One region of the Paracoccus sp. TD-10 genome, then DNA from elsewhere that is predicted to be linked to it. Evidence: riboswitches for the same ligand, from Rfam matches in the RefSeq annotation. Region 1 holds a riboswitch; the other holds the start of a gene.
What was found. Region 1 has a riboswitch for thiamine pyrophosphate ahead of thiC (phosphomethylpyrimidine synthase ThiC). Riboswitches for the same ligand answer to the same signal wherever they lie in the genome.

Region 2: another riboswitch for thiamine pyrophosphate. It lies ahead of ACNKFW_RS13140 (TenA family protein); the one in region 1 lies ahead of thiC (phosphomethylpyrimidine synthase ThiC).

The regions. Positions count from the first base shown of each region.
Region 1 covers NZ_CP182418.1:271,222-278,682, reverse strand. The annotation lists gene ACNKFW_RS01395 (DUF3100 domain-containing protein) at 1-791, opposite strand, end outside; TPP riboswitch at 1,231-1,350, shown strand; gene thiC (phosphomethylpyrimidine synthase ThiC) at 1,430-3,235, shown strand; gene ACNKFW_RS01385 (methylglyoxal synthase) at 3,395-3,775, opposite strand; gene urtA (urea ABC transporter substrate-binding protein) at 4,093-5,379, shown strand; gene urtB (urea ABC transporter permease subunit UrtB) at 5,428-7,347, shown strand; gene urtC (urea ABC transporter permease subunit UrtC) at 7,349-7,461, shown strand, end outside.
Region 2 covers NZ_CP182419.1:437,954-445,414, reverse strand. The annotation lists gene ACNKFW_RS13160 (GntR family transcriptional regulator) at 1-642, opposite strand, end outside; gene ACNKFW_RS13155 (M48 family metallopeptidase) at 688-1,371, opposite strand; gene ACNKFW_RS13150 (TIGR02300 family protein) at 1,520-1,840, shown strand; gene ACNKFW_RS13145 (NUDIX hydrolase) at 1,913-2,386, shown strand; gene ACNKFW_RS13140 (TenA family protein) at 2,390-3,031, opposite strand; TPP riboswitch at 3,097-3,228, opposite strand; gene ACNKFW_RS13135 (AI-2E family transporter) at 3,421-4,611, shown strand; gene hflC (protease modulator HflC) at 4,697-5,797, opposite strand; gene hflK (FtsH protease activity modulator HflK) at 5,797-7,002, opposite strand; gene gorA (glutathione-disulfide reductase) at 7,061-7,461, opposite strand, start outside.

The DNA of each region.
Region 1 (7,461 bases):
CGGGCCTTGCGGAACAGCCATTCGGTCAGCGGCAGGGCGACGAACATGCCGACATAAAGCCCGGTGGCATAGGTCAGCACGTTCGAGGCACCCGCCAGGCCAAGGATCAGATCCTTCTGCTCGGGAACGACATTGACGAGGGCGCCCGTGCAGGCCGCCAGCATGGATCCCGACCCGACGCCGCAGGACATGGCCAGGGCGCGGACGTCGAAAAGGCCAAGCGCATGGATCAAGGGCGGCATGATGGCGAAGACGAAGGTGCCGATGAGCGTGCCGGTGGCATAGACGCCCATGACGCCCGCGCCTTCGGGACTGTCGAGGCCGTATTTCTCGGCGATCAGGGCCAGGTTCGGCTCTCGGTCGATGGAATAGACCGCGCCAATGGTCTCGCGTCCCATCCGCAGCAGGAAGACGGCGACGGGAAAGGCGATGGCGATGGTGCCGAGGTTGCCGATCTCTTGCAGGATCAGGGCGGGGCCGGCGTCGATGATGGCCTGGATCTGGGGGCCGACCGTCGTGCCGAACTTGGCGACGAAGGGGGTGATCGCGATGGTGATCATGCCGCCGGCGAATTTCTGCACGCCGGGCGTCAGCAACCGCCTCGTCGCGCGGGTGATGTTCGGATTCAGCACGATGCCCATGGCAAAGGCATAAAGCATCGGCAGCAGGATGATGGCAGCGATGCCGATGGGCAGCCTCAGGACGCCGATCGCCTCGGCGATGCAGACGATGATAAGCACCAGGCCGTGCAACGCCCAGGTTCCAGGGCTGAAGGCAGGGGTTTCCCGCATGGGATTTCCTCTCTGTTGTGGCGGTTTTTGTCGGACTATGAAATCTTCGTGAAGGATCGACCAGCCCGCGAACTGGAACATCGCGTTGCCCGGACAGCAACGACATGCAGCGGGCCGCGGCGTTCCGAGCAGATCGAGCGGTCGGAAGCGCCGCCCGTTTCAGCACGCCCCCGCAGGGCGAATGCCGCGGCTGCGACGGCCTTCAACCGGTGCGCCCGGTCGCCGGGAGCGTGGCGAGGCGCCGGCTTCCCGGACCCTGCCGCCTGGCCCGCCCTGGCCCGCTGCCCCAAAGGCATCAGGCCGTGATCGCCGGCGAAATTCGCCGCCGGGACCGGCGGGGCGAGGCCGTTGCCGGCGCGGCCCGCCCGCGGGCGCGGCGGCGCGTAAAGGAAACGCCCGCTCTGGTTATTGACATCCCCGGCCCCGCTTCGCATGCTGCGCATCTCACCAGGGGTGTCCCGACAAGGGGCTGAGATACTGCTGGGCCGCGAGGCAGCGCAGGGACCCTATGAACCTGATCCAGTTCATGCTGGCGTAGGGACGGTGCGGATGCCTTGCCGGTCGTTGCGACCAATGGGGCATCCTTTTCCTTCCCGTCAGTGCTGGGTCTCCAATGCTGCGACGCGAGGAGCCTCGACATGACATCCAAAGAAACCCTGACGGTCACGACCGGACCGCTGCCCGCCTCGACCAAGGTGTTCAAGCCCGGCGTGCTTCATCCCGACATTCGCGTGCCCATGCGCGAGATCGCCTTGCATCCAAGTGCCGCGGAACCGCCGGTGACGGTCTATGATTCCTCGGGGCCCTATACCGATCCCGCCGCCGAGATCGCCATCGAACGGGGCCTGCCGCGCCTGCGGGACGGTTGGATCGCGGCGCGTGGCGATGTCGAGGCCTATCAGGGCCGGCATGTGAAGCCCGAGGATAACGGCTTCGTCGCCGGCGACCGGCTGACGCCGGAATTTCCCGTCCGGCACCGGCCCTTGCGGGCGCGGGACGGGAGCGCCGTCACCCAGCTGGCCTATGCCCGCGCGGGCATCGTCACGCCGGAAATGGAGTTCGTCGCCATCCGCGAAAACCTGGGCCGCAAGGCCGCGAAAGAGGCGCTGGCCCGCGACGGGCAGGATTTCGGCGCCGCGATCCCCGATTTCGTCACGCCCGAGTTCGTGCGCGACGAGGTGGCGCGCGGGCGGGCGGTCATCCCGGCCAATATCAACCACCCCGAGGCCGAGCCGATGATCATCGGCCGCAATTTCCTGGTCAAGATCAACGCCAATATCGGCAATTCCGCCGTCACCTCGTCCATGGCCGAGGAGGTGGACAAGATGGTCTGGGCGACGCGCTGGGGCGCGGACACGGTGATGGACCTGTCCACGGGCCGCAACATCCACAACATCCGCGAATGGATCATCCGCAATTCGCCCGTGCCCATCGGCACCGTGCCGATCTATCAGGCGCTGGAAAAGGTCGGCGGCGTGGCCGAAGACCTGACATGGGAAGTCTTTCGCGACACGCTGATCGAGCAGGCCGAACAGGGCGTCGATTATTTCACCATCCATGCCGGGGTGCGGCTGCGCCACATCCCGCTGACGGTGGACCGCGTCACCGGGATCGTGTCGCGCGGCGGCTCGATCATGGCGAAATGGTGCCTGCATCATCACCGCGAAAGCTTCCTCTACGAGCATTTCGAGGAGATCTGCGACATCATGCGCGCCTATGACGTCAGCTTCAGCCTTGGCGACGGGCTGCGGCCCGGCTCCATCGCCGATGCCAACGATGCGGCGCAATTCGCCGAACTGGAAACCCTGGGCGAGCTGACGAAGATCGCCTGGGCCAGAGATTGCCAGGTGATCATCGAGGGCCCAGGCCATGTGCCCATGCACAAGATCAAGGAGAACATGGACAAGCAGCTGGAGATCTGCGGCGAGGCGCCGTTCTACACCCTCGGGCCGCTGACCACCGACATCGCGCCGGGTTACGACCACATCACCAGCGGCATCGGCGCGGCGATGATCGGCTGGTTCGGCACGGCGATGCTGTGCTATGTCACGCCCAAGGAACATCTGGGCCTGCCCGACCGCGATGACGTGAAGACCGGCGTCATCACCTACAAGATCGCCGCCCATGCCGCCGACCTGGCCAAGGGCCATCCGGCGGCGAAGATCCGCGACGACGCCCTGTCGCGCGCCCGGTTCGAGTTCCGCTGGGAAGACCAGTTCCACCTCTCGCTCGACCCCGAGACGGCGCGGGCCTTCCACGACGAGACCATGCCGAAGGAGGCGCACAAGCTCGCGCATTTCTGCTCGATGTGCGGGCCGAAATTCTGCTCGATGCGGATTTCCCACGACATCCGCGCCGAGGCGCAAAAGGAGGGCATGGCCGCCATGGCACAGAAATACCGCGAGGGGGGCGACCTCTACATGCCCGTGCGCGAGGGGGTCTGACCTGCCCTTGGGCAGGATGATGGAGGGGGAGGGCCGCCGGCGGCGGCCCCCGTCGAGGAAACTGGTCGCTTGGACCGCTTCCCGAGCCCGTGGCACCGCACCCCGTCGGGCGGCAGAGATCGCCCGGCGGAAACGCCGCGCCCGGGATCGGATCAGCGGCTATTCCGCTGCAAGCGCCGCCAGGACGGCATCCGCGCTTTTGCTGTTCACGGCAAGACGCACGTCGTAGAGGATCGCCAGCCGCAGCAGCGACTTCACGTCAACGTCATGGGGCAGGGCCGACAGCGGATCGATGAAGAAGATCAGGTTCTTCAGCCGCCCTTCGGAGATCATCGCCCCAAGCTGCGCGTCGCCGCCCAGCGGTCCGCTGAGCAGTCGGCCCACTTCGAGCCCGGTCGCGGCATGGATCCGCGCCCCGGTGGTACCGGTAGCGATCAGCGACAGGGGACGAAGCCGGTCGATCCGGTTCTCGACCCAGGCGATCAGGTCGTCCTTCTTGCCGTCATGCGCGACCAAGGCCAGATCGGCGCGATTATCCATGCAGGCTCTCCACAAACATCTCTGTTAGCGCAATCATATCGACCTGCCGGCCGCAAGTCGAGTTGGCGATGCGGCGGCGCAGATTTTCTCCCGAAACAGCCGACGGGCCCGCAGCATGGGGCGGCAGGCCCGGAACCCCGGCCCGGCACCGGGGTCGAGGATCTGCCTGTTTCATGGGCCGTTCCCGGAAAAACCGGCTGAAAATCCGTCAGACCATGCCGGCCGACGCGACGGCGCGGCATGAGGATTGGTGGCGCGCGGCCGATGCCCTCTAGTGCCCCTGAACCACTGGAAGGATAGAGGGAAGGGATACAGGGATGAACAGGATCATCGGCGCAGCCGCCGCTCTGGCCATTTCGACCGGGCTTGCGGGCATCGCGCAGGCGCAGGAAGGCGAGCCGATCAAGATCGGCGTGCTGCATTCGCTTTCGGGCACGATGGCGATTTCGGAAACCACGCTGAAGGACACCGTCCTGATGATGGTCGAGCGCCAGAACGCCAGGGGCGGGCTGCTGGGCCGCCCGCTGGAGGCCGTGGTGGTCGATCCGGCCTCGGACTGGCCGCTGTTCGCCGAAAAGGCGCGCGAACTGCTGACCGTCAGCGATGTGGACGTGATCTTCGGCGCCTGGACCTCGGTTTCCCGCAAATCCGTGCTGCCGGTGCTGGAGGAACTCAACGGGCTGATGTTCTATCCCGTGCAATACGAGGGCGAGGAAAGCTCGAAGAACGTCATCTATACCGGCGCCGCCCCGAACCAGCAGGCGATCCCGGCGGTCGATTACATGATGGAGGAACTGGGCGTCGAGAAATGGGCGCTCCTGGGCACCGATTACGTCTATCCGCGTACCACGAACAACATCCTTGACGCCTATCTGAAGGACAAGGGCGTCGCCGCGGCAGACATCTTCGTCAACTATACCCCTTTCGGGCATTCGGACTGGTCCAAGATCGTCGCGGACGTGGTGGCGCTTGGTGCGGACGGCAAGAAGGTCGGCGTCGTCTCGACCATCAACGGCGATGCCAATGTCGGCTTCTACAAGGAGCTGGCGGCGGCAGGCGTCTCGGCCGAGGACATTCCGGTCATCGCCTTCTCGGTCGGCGAGGAAGAGCTTTCCGGCCTGGATACCGCGAACCTGGTCGGGCATCTGGCCGCCTGGAACTATTTCCAATCCGCCGACACGCCGGAAAACGCCGCCTTCATCGAGGAATGGCACAAGTTCATCGGCGACGACAAGCGCGTGACCAACGACCCGATGGAGGCGACGATGATCGGCTTCAGCGCCTGGGTCGCGGCGGTCGAAAAGGCCGGCACCACCGATGTCGATCCGGTGCTTGACGCCATCGTCGGCATCGAGGTGCCGAACCTGACCGGCGGCACCGCGACGGTCCTGCCCAACCACCACCTGACCAAGCCGGTGCTGATCGGCGAGATCCGCGCCGACGGCCAGTTCGACATCGTCAGCCAGACCGATCCGGTGCCCGGCGACGCCTGGACCGACTACCTGCCCGAATCCGCCGTGCTGGATGCCGACTGGCCGGGCAAGCAATGCGGCATGTTCAACACGCAGACCAACAGCTGCGTGCAGGTCCAGTCGAACTACTGACCGGCCTTTGGGGGCGGTGCTGCCGCCCTCTTGCGCCTCCAGACGGGAATGCCCATGACCTGCCGCCTGATCGCCCTGCTGCTGAGCCTGTTCCTGGCCTTGCCCGCCGCCGCCAATCCGGCGCTGGAAACGGTCGTCGCCGACAACCTGGACCAGATCCAGCACCCCTCGCGCCGCACGGTCGAGCCGGTGGTGGCCCGGATCGCCGCCACCGGACCCGAGGGGCTGGCGCTGCTATCGGCCTGGGTGGACCGCGCGCTTGGCCTGGCCGACGGGCGGCTGGTGATCGTCACGGGCGACGGAGCCACGGACGCGGTGACGGGGCAGGCCGTCACGGGCGCGAAGCCGAAGATGCTGCGCCCCAATGCCGGGGTGCGCGGCGTGATCGAATCGGCGCTGGTCGCGGGCGAGATTGCCAGCCCCGACCCGGCCCGCCGCGCCGCCGCGCTGGCCAGCATCGCCCGCGACGGCACCGCCGCGCATCTGGCCGCCCTGCGCGCCGCCGCACCCGAGCCGGACCCCGCGCTGGCCGCCCGCCGCGCCCGGATCGAAAAGCTGCTGACCATCCGCTTCGACGCCGACCCCGCCGCGCGGGTGGCAGCCATCCAGGACATGGCGGGCGACGTGAGCCTTGATTTCCGCGCCGCGCTGAACCCTTTGCTGGCGACCTGGCGCGTGGCCGCGGCCGAGGAGCCGCAGGGCGCCAATATCGCCCGCGAATTGCGCCTGGGCTCCGACGATTTCCCGCGCGAGGCCGCCGTCGCCCTGCTGACCGCGCAGGGGCTGATCCAGCCGCGCCTGACCGCCGCCGACCAGCGCAATGCGCTGGCCGCGCATATCGTCGATGGCAAGGTGGGCGGCATTGCCGTCGCCGAGCTGTCCGACCCGAAGGCCCGCGACCGCGCCTATGAGGCGCTGGAGAGGGCGGGAACCGTCCCGCCCGCCGCCACCGAGGCCGAGACCGAGGCGGCGCTGGCAGGCACCCGCTTCTTCGATGTCTATGCCGAACCGGATGCGGCCGTGACCGACGCCGCCCGCGCCGCGCAAAGGGGCGCGGAATGGCGGCTGGCGGCGATGAAGGGAATCGATCTGGGGCTGGATGCGCTGTCTCTTGCCTCGATCTGTTTCCTGGCCGCCATCGGGCTGGCGATCACCTTCGGGGTGATGCGGGTCATCAACATGGCGCATGGCGAATTCATCATGATGGGCGCCTATACCGGCTATGTCGCGCAGACCGTGATCGCGGATCGCACCCTGTCGCTGGTGGCGGCGCTGCCGCTGGCCTTCGCTGTGACCTTTGCCGCCGGGGTGATGCTTTACCGGCTGGTGATCCGGCACCTGGCGCATCGCCCGCTGGAGACGCTGCTGGCGACCTTCGGCGTGTCGATCGCGCTGCAACAGCTTGCCAAGAACGTCTTCGGCACGCAGGCCCGGCCGCTGACCGCGCCCGCATGGCTGGAAGGCGCGATCACGCTGAACGACGTGGTCTCGATCTCGACCATCCGGGTGGCGATCTTCGGGCTGGCACTGCTGTTCCTGGGCCTGTTCCTTATCATCATGAAGCGCACGCGGCTGGGGCTGGAAGTCCGCGCGGTGACGCAAAACCCCGGCATGGCGGCCAGCATGGGGATCAACCCCGACCGCATCGCCATGCTGACCTTTGGCCTCGGCTCGGGAATCGCCGGGATCGCGGGCGTGGCCATCGGCCTGTTTGCCCAGGTCACGTCCGAGCTGGGCCAGCAATATATCGTGCAAAGCTTCATGACGGTGGTGGTGGGCGGCGTCGGCAACATCTGGGGCACGCTGGCGGGCGCCGGGCTGATCGGGGTGCTGTCGAAGGTGATCGAATCCTTCAACCCCTCGAACACGCTGGCGGCGCAGACCTTCATGATCCTGTTCATCGTGATCTTCATCCAGTTCCGGCCGCGCGGCATCATCCCGCAGCGCGGCCGTGCGGCAGAGGCGTGACATGACCCGGCAACCCTTCATCCTGCGCAACCCCTCGGTGCTGGCCGTCCTGGCGCTGCTGGCCGCCTTTACCCTTGCCGTGACGCTGATGAGCGCGGCCTATGGGTCGGGCGT
Region 2 (7,461 bases), on a different replicon from region 1:
GGTCGATCCCAGATGACGCAACCCGTGCGTCACATCCGCACGGACGGCAAGCCGCAGCCCCGGCTCGTCCCCGGCCCGCAGCGAGGCCAGGATCATGCGGTGATGGCGCGGCGGCTCATTGCGCTTCATCCGGCCGTAAAGCGCCCGCATGGTCGGGCCGAGCTGCAGCCAGACCGTCTCGACGATGGCCAGCATCGCCGGGGCCTGGGCGCGCAGGTAAAGCAGGCGGTGGAACTCCAGGTTGGTGCGGATATAGCCCACGGCATCGTGACGCTCGGCCGCCTCGCCGATGGCGGCGTTGATGACGGCCATGCGCTCGATCAGGGCCTGGTGGGCGCGCGGCAGGGCGCGGGCGGCCAGCTCCGGCTCGATCAGCCCGCGCAGCGCGGCAAGCTCCTCGATCCGCTCAACCGACAGTTCCGGCGTCGCGATCCGCCCCGAGGAGGACAGCGACAGCGCCCCCTCGGCCACCAGCCGCCGCACCGCCTCGCGCGCCGGGGTCATCGAGACGCGATGCTCGGCGGCGATGCCGCGCAGGGTCAGCGGCAGGCCGGGCGGCAATTCGCCCAGCATGATGCGCTGGCGCAGGTTGCGATAAAGCCGCTCATGGGCCGAACTTTCCGAGGTTCGCGAAGCTGTCATGCGCCATCTGTGATCACAAATCCGGGCGCCGTCAAGCCGCCCCGATCAGGGACGAAAGCGCCATGCCAGCAGTTCATGCCCGTGCCGGCGCAGCCAGTCGCGATGGCGCGCATAATCGGGCATCAGCCGGCCGGTCGCGGCCCAGAAGGCGGGCGAATGGTCCATGTGCAGCAGATGGGCCACCTCATGCGCGGCGACATAGTCCAGCACCTCGGGCGGCGCCATGGCCAGCCGCCAGGAAAACATCAGCCGCCCGTCATGGGTACAGCTGCCCCAGCGCGAGCGCGTATCGCGCAGCGCCAGCGCCCGGAAGCCGCGCCCCAGGGCCGCGGCATGGCGGTCGCAGGCCGCGATCAGCCGCGCCTGGGCCAGCTGCTTCAGCCAGACCTCGACCAGCAGGCCCGCGGGGCGACGCTGCGGCACGAGCAACAGCGCGTCCGACAGCTCGACCCGGCGCCCGTCATGGGGCACGATCCGGCGCGGGCGCCCCTCGACCGGCAGCAGGGCGCCATGTTCCACGGCGCAAAGCGGCCGCATCCCGGCGCGGGTCTGGCGCAGCCATTCGGTCCGCGATTCGGCAAAGGCGCGGCCGTCCGACAGGCTGGCGCGGCTGGGCAGGGTCAGCACCACCTCGCCCCCCGCGCGCACCACGCGCAGGGTCATGCGCCGCGCCCTGGCCGAGCGCCGCAGCGTCACCGGGATGTCGCCACCGACCAGAATCCTGTCCATCCGTTCCCCCATCTTGCGAAGGGCCGTGCCTCTGCCCATCTTTCCCCCGCACCACCGGCCGCCCGCAAGGGGGAAAAGGCTTTGACAGCCTGCCCCGGCTGTGGCAGGGGACAGCGGATTTAGCTGAACGCGGCAGAAAGAGAACACCATGCCCAAAGAGGAATGGGGCACGAAACGCCTTTGCCCCCATTGCGCGACGCGCTTTTACGACCTGATGAACGATCCGATGACCTGCCCGGCCTGCGGCGCGGAATTTACCGTGGAAAGCCTGACCAACGGCCGCTCGCGCTCGCTGATCTCGGAAAAGACCGCTTCGCGTGACACGGACCAGACAGATCTGGCCGATGACGAGGATCTGGACGATGACGCCGATACCGGCGATCTGGACGACGATCTGCTGGACGATGACGATGACGGCGACATGTCGCTGGACGACATCGCCGACGTGCCGGACAATGACGACGAATAACCCCCTTTCCTGACCAACCCAGGCCCCGGAGCGCGACCGCGCCGCCGGGGCCTTTTTTTCATGGCAAGGACGATGCGGACCATCGACAGACAGGCCATGCGCGCCATCCTGCTGACCCCGCAGGACCGGGTGTTGCTGATGCGGGTCGATTACGGTGGCGGCGACTGGTGGATCACCCCCGGCGGCGGCGCGGAACCGGGCGAGACGCCGGAACAGACCCTGCGCCGCGAACTGGCCGAGGAACTGGGGTTCGCCCTGCCCGCCCTGGGCCCGCTGGTCTGGCGCCGCCGCGTGGCGATGACGCTGCACCAGCGGCGCTGGCGGCAAGCCGAGGATTATTTCCTGATCGAGACCGCCGCTTTCACCCCGGCGGTCCAGGACGCCCCCGAGGCCGGCACCATCCGCGAATTTCGCTGGTGGAGCCTTGACGAGATGCGCCACACATCCGAGCGGCTGGCCCCGGCCGGACTTGCGCGCATCGTGCTGGACTATCGCGCAAGCGGGCCGCCCGGCAGCCCGCCCGACATCGAAATCATCGAGGACTGACGGCTAAACTGCATAGGCATCGTCGAAAAATGCCAGTTCCAGCGTGACCGCGCGGCGGAAGAAATCCCGCGCCTGCTCTGCGGCCTCGGGTCCGGCGCGGTCGAACTCATCCCGCAGGAAGCCCACGAAATCGCGAAAGAACGGGTTGTCATGCAGCGTGATCCAATCGGCGTGGACGAAATTCTCGGGCAGCGGCTTGGGCGCGCGCATGGCCCAGTCGAGATAAAGCCCCTCGGCCACGTTCAGCACCGCCAGCACGGCGGGATAGGCACGCGTCGCCGCCGCCTCGCGCATCAGCGCCTGGAATCCCGCCATGGGCGCGCTGTCGGGAATGGCGGCACGGTCCGCCTCGCCCACGCCGAGCGCGGCGAAGGCGCGCAGGAAATAGTCGTTCTCCTCGCCCGAGACCATGCCGGCGAAGCGCCCGAAGCGCAGCCGCGATTCGAAGCGGTCGGCCGAGGCGATGGCCGCGCCCAGAAGCGTCAGGAAGGCGTCGAGGAAACGGTGGTCCTGCACCAGGTAGCGCGCCATCACCGCATCCGCGATGCTGCCGTCGCACAGTTCGCGCACGAAGCGGTGGCCGACGGCGGCGGACCATTCCGTCGCACATTCCCGGCGCAGGGTTTCGAAGAAGCTTTCGGTCATCATGCCCTCATGGCTGGGGCAAGGCCGTCGCTGCGGGCGGCCTTGCGGTTAAGGCCGGCAAAAGGCAGGTCGATCATTCCCATTCCTCCGCCGGCATGATCCGGGTCAGGTTCGAAGGGTCACCGCGCCGCCCGTCGCCAGGTTGCGTAAGGCCAGCGGTTTCTCAGCCCCTTGCCGGGGCTCCCCTTGGTGGCGCCAGACTAGCGCGGAGGGCGGCGGCTGTCACCTCCCGCAGGGCGCGGCGGGCATCGTTCCGCCCACAGAATCGTGAGCCGCGAAATGCGTGGCTGGCCGGGCCCGAGGCGGCATTCCAGCTTGCAGCCGGGGGCCAGATGTTATCTCGTTACGGCAGGGCGGGCACTACCCCGTCCCCTGCCAGGATCGGGACCATGACGACAGGCGAAATGCCGAAACCCACGACCGCGACAGAGCTGAACGATCCCGCCGCACCGCGGCAGAGCCCGAAACAGGTCGGGCTGCGGCTGCACCGGCCTCCCCTGCTGACCAATATCTCGGCCGCGCGCTGGCTGCTGCTGGCCATCGTGGCGGCCTCGATCTATTTCTTCCACGGCTTCCTGGTGCCGGTGCTGGCGGCCATGGTGATCGCGCTGGCCAGCTGGCCCCTGCGCGAACGCGCGGCCCATCAGCTGAACCTGGGCCGCACCGGCGCGGCGACGCTGCTGGTGCTGGTGTTGGTCTGCTTCCTGCTGATCCCCATCGCCATGGCACTGATCTATGCCTTCCGCGAACTGCGCGACTGGATCAACTGGGCCATCCTGATCAACAGCTCGGGCGCGCCGACGCCGGGCTGGATGGTCGAACTGCCGCAGGTCGGCGACTGGCTGGACGAGAACTGGCAGACCTATATCGGCCGACCCGGCGGCATCAGCGAGATCGTGCAGCTGGTCAGCGGCTCGAATATCGGCGCGATCTATCGCGGCGCGGTGACGGCGGGAACGCTGGCCTTTCACCTGGCGCTGACCCTGCTGTTCATGCTGATCACGCTGTTCGTGCTGTATCGCGACGGCGACAAGATCGTGGCGCAGATCGACCAGGTCGGCCGCCGCATCCTGCCCGACCGCTGGAGCCGGCTGTCCCGCGTCGTGCCGGCCACCATCAGCTCGACCGTGACCGGCATGACGCTGATCGCCATCGGCGAGGGGGTGATCCTGGGCGTCGCCTATTGGCTGGCCGGCGTGCCCTCGCCGGTGACCTTCGGGGTCATCACCGGCTTCATGGCGCTGATCCCCGGCGGGGCGCCGCTGTCCTTCACCCTGGTCTCGGCCTATCTGGTGGCCAGCGGCTCGCCCGTCGAGGGGGCGGCGCTGTTCATCTGGGGCACCTGCGAGCTGTTCGTGGTGGACAAGACCATCCGCCCGGTCCTGGTCGGCGGCCCGGTCAAGCTGCCGTTCCTGCCCACGTTTTTCGGCCTGATCGGCGGGGTCAAGACCATGGGCATCGTCGGGCTGTTCGTCGGCCCGGTGCTGATGGCGCTGCTGGTCTCGATCTGGCGGGAATGGCAGCGCGAACTTTCCGAAGAGGAACAGCGCCAGGACAGCAAGCTCATCGGGCTGGAGTGACCGGCGCCTGAATGAAAGGCGGGACATGAAAAAGGCGGGACGTGGATGCGTCCCGCCTTTCCTTTTGTGCCGTTCGTTACGCGGATCAGTCGGCCGAGGCCGGCGGCACCACCGGCTCTTCCTGCGGCGGGCTGGCCAGCGATTCCGGCAGCGGCGTCAGCGTCACGCCGGCGCCGGCGCCCAGCGGTTCGCCCTCGCGATTGGTCTCGGTCGGGGCGACCGCCTCGCCCGGTGCCAGCGCGCCCTGGGTCTCGGTCTCGTCCGATGCGGCAGGGGTGGAGGCCGGCCGGGGCACCGGCACCGGATTGGCCCGGTCCGCGCCGTCATTGCGCAGGTAGTCGAAGAACTCGCCCTGCGGCTGGATCACCAGCGAGCTGTTCTCGCCCTTCAGCGCCCGCTCATAGGAGGTCATCGAGCGGGTGAAGGCAAAGAACTCGGGATCGCGGCCGAAAGCCTCGGCATAGATGGCGTTGCGGCGGGCATCGGCCTCGCCGCGCACCACCTCGGCACGCTTGCGCGCCTCGGAGGTCAGCTCGACCACGGTGCGGTCGGCAGCGGCGCGGACGCGCTGCGCGGCCTCGCCACCGCGGGCGATCTCGTCGGCGGCCTCGCGCTCGCGTTCGGCCCGCATCCGGGCATAGGTCGCGGTCAGGTTCTGCTCGGGCAGGTCGGTCCGGGTCAGGCGCACGTCGATGACCCGGATGCCCAGGTCGCGGGCGTCGTCACGCGCCAGGTCGCGGATGCGGTTCATCAGCGGCGTGCGGTCGTCCGACAGCACCGTGGTCGAGGGTACCGAGCCCAGCACCTGCCGGATCGCGTTGGTCACGATCGGCTCCAGCCGGCGCTGCGCGAATTCGATGCCGCCGGCGCCCACGGCGCGGCGGAACTGCACCACGTCGGTGATCTGCCAGCGCGCGAAGGCATCGACCACCAGGCGGCGGTCGTCCAGCGGCGTGACCTCCATCGGCGGGGTCGGCAGACCGAGGATGCGGGCATCGTATTTCACCACGTTGTCCAGGAAGGGCACCTTGATGCCCAGGCCCGGTTCCTCGCGCACCTCGACCACCTCGCCGAAGCGCAGGACAAGGGCCTTTTCGCGCACGTCGACGATATAGAGCGCCGAGATCACCAGGACCGCGACCACGACCAGGAAGGGCAGCGCCAGAAGCGAGATTGCACGGTTCATCACTGGTTCCCCCCGCCGGTATTGGTGTTGCCGGAGCCCGAGGCCCCGCTGCGCAGCTGATCCAGCGGCAGATAGGGCACCACGCCCTGCCCGGCCTCGCCGTCCAGGATGACCTTGTTCACCCCGCCCAGAACCTTTTCCATGGTTTCCAGATACATCCGGCGGCGCGTGACCTCCGGCGCCTTGACATATTCGTCATAGACCGAATTGAAGCGCGCCGCCTCGCCCTCGGCGTTGTTCACCGCCTCGGCGCGATAGGCCTCGGCGCGTTCGATCACGGCGGCGGCCTCGCCTCGGGCGCTGGCCAGCACGCGGTTGGCATAGGCGTCGGCCTCTTTCTCCAGCCGGTCGCGTTCCTGCTGGGCGGCCTGCACCTCGCGGAAGCTGTCGATCACCTCGCGCGGCGGGTCGGCGCGGTCCAGGTTGACGCGCAGCACGTTGATCCCGGCCTCGTAGTCGTTCAGCGTGTTCTGCACCGCCAGCTTCAGGTCGTCGGCGATGGCGCCGCGGTCGCGGTTCAGGATCGGCGCCAGTTCCGAACGCGCCACGATGTCGCGCATGGCGGATTCCGAGACGGCGCGGATGGTGTCGTCGGGATCGGCCAGGTTGAACAGGAATTTCTCGGGGTCCGAGATGTTCCAGACCACCTGATAGGCCATGTCCACGATGTTCTGGTCGCGGGTCAGCATCAGCCCCGAATCCATCGGCCCGGCGCGGCCGGTGCCGATTTCCGTGGTCCGCTCGCCCGAGACCTGCACCACCTCGGCGGTGACGACGGGCCAGGGCGCGAAGTTCAGGCCCGGCTCGCCGGTGCCCACGGGCTTGCCGAACAGCAGCTCGACCGCGCGTTCCTCGGGCTTGACGGTGTAGAAGCTGGAAAAGGCCCAGACCGCCAGCACGGCCAAGGCGGCGATGCCCCAGGTGCCGCGGCTCATCTGGAATTGCGGGCCCTGCGGCCGGCGCGGGCCGCCGCCGCGGTTGCCACCGCCACCGCCCTTGCCGCCCATCAGCACGCGCAGCCGGTCCTGGCCCTTGCGCACCAGTTCCTCGATCTCGGGGATCTGGTCGCCGCGGCGCGGACCCTGCGGCCGGTCGTCCCTGCCGCCGCCCGGACTGCCCCACGGGGGCTGGCCGCCCCCTTGCGGCGGCTGCCTGCCGCCCTTGCCGTCATCTCCGCCGCCGCCCCAGGGGCCTTGTCCTGCCATACCTCTCGTGCCTCGCTTGATGTCTGTCTGGTTGAAACTGGTGCCTTCGGCCGGAAAATCAAGCCGATGCCGCGGGTTTGTCCATTTTTGCCGCGCCCACGCGGCGCGAGGGCTTGCGCATGGTCACAAGCTCCTCGGCCAGGGTCGGATGCACGGCGATGGCGGCGTCGAAATCGGCCTTGGTCGCGCCCATGCCCATCGACACCGCGACCATCTGGATCATCTCGCCGGCCTCGGGGCCGAAGATGTGGCAGCCCAGCACCTTGTCGGTCTCGCCGTCCACCACCAGCTTCATCACCGCCCGCGCATCCGAGCCCGCGAAAAGCGAGCGCATGGGCCGGAAGCTGGCGACATAGATGTCGGCGGGACCGCAGGCCTCGGCCTCTTCCTCGGTCAGGCCGATGGTCGCCACCTCATGCGGGCGGGTATAGACGGCGCTGGCCACCAGCCGGTGGTCGA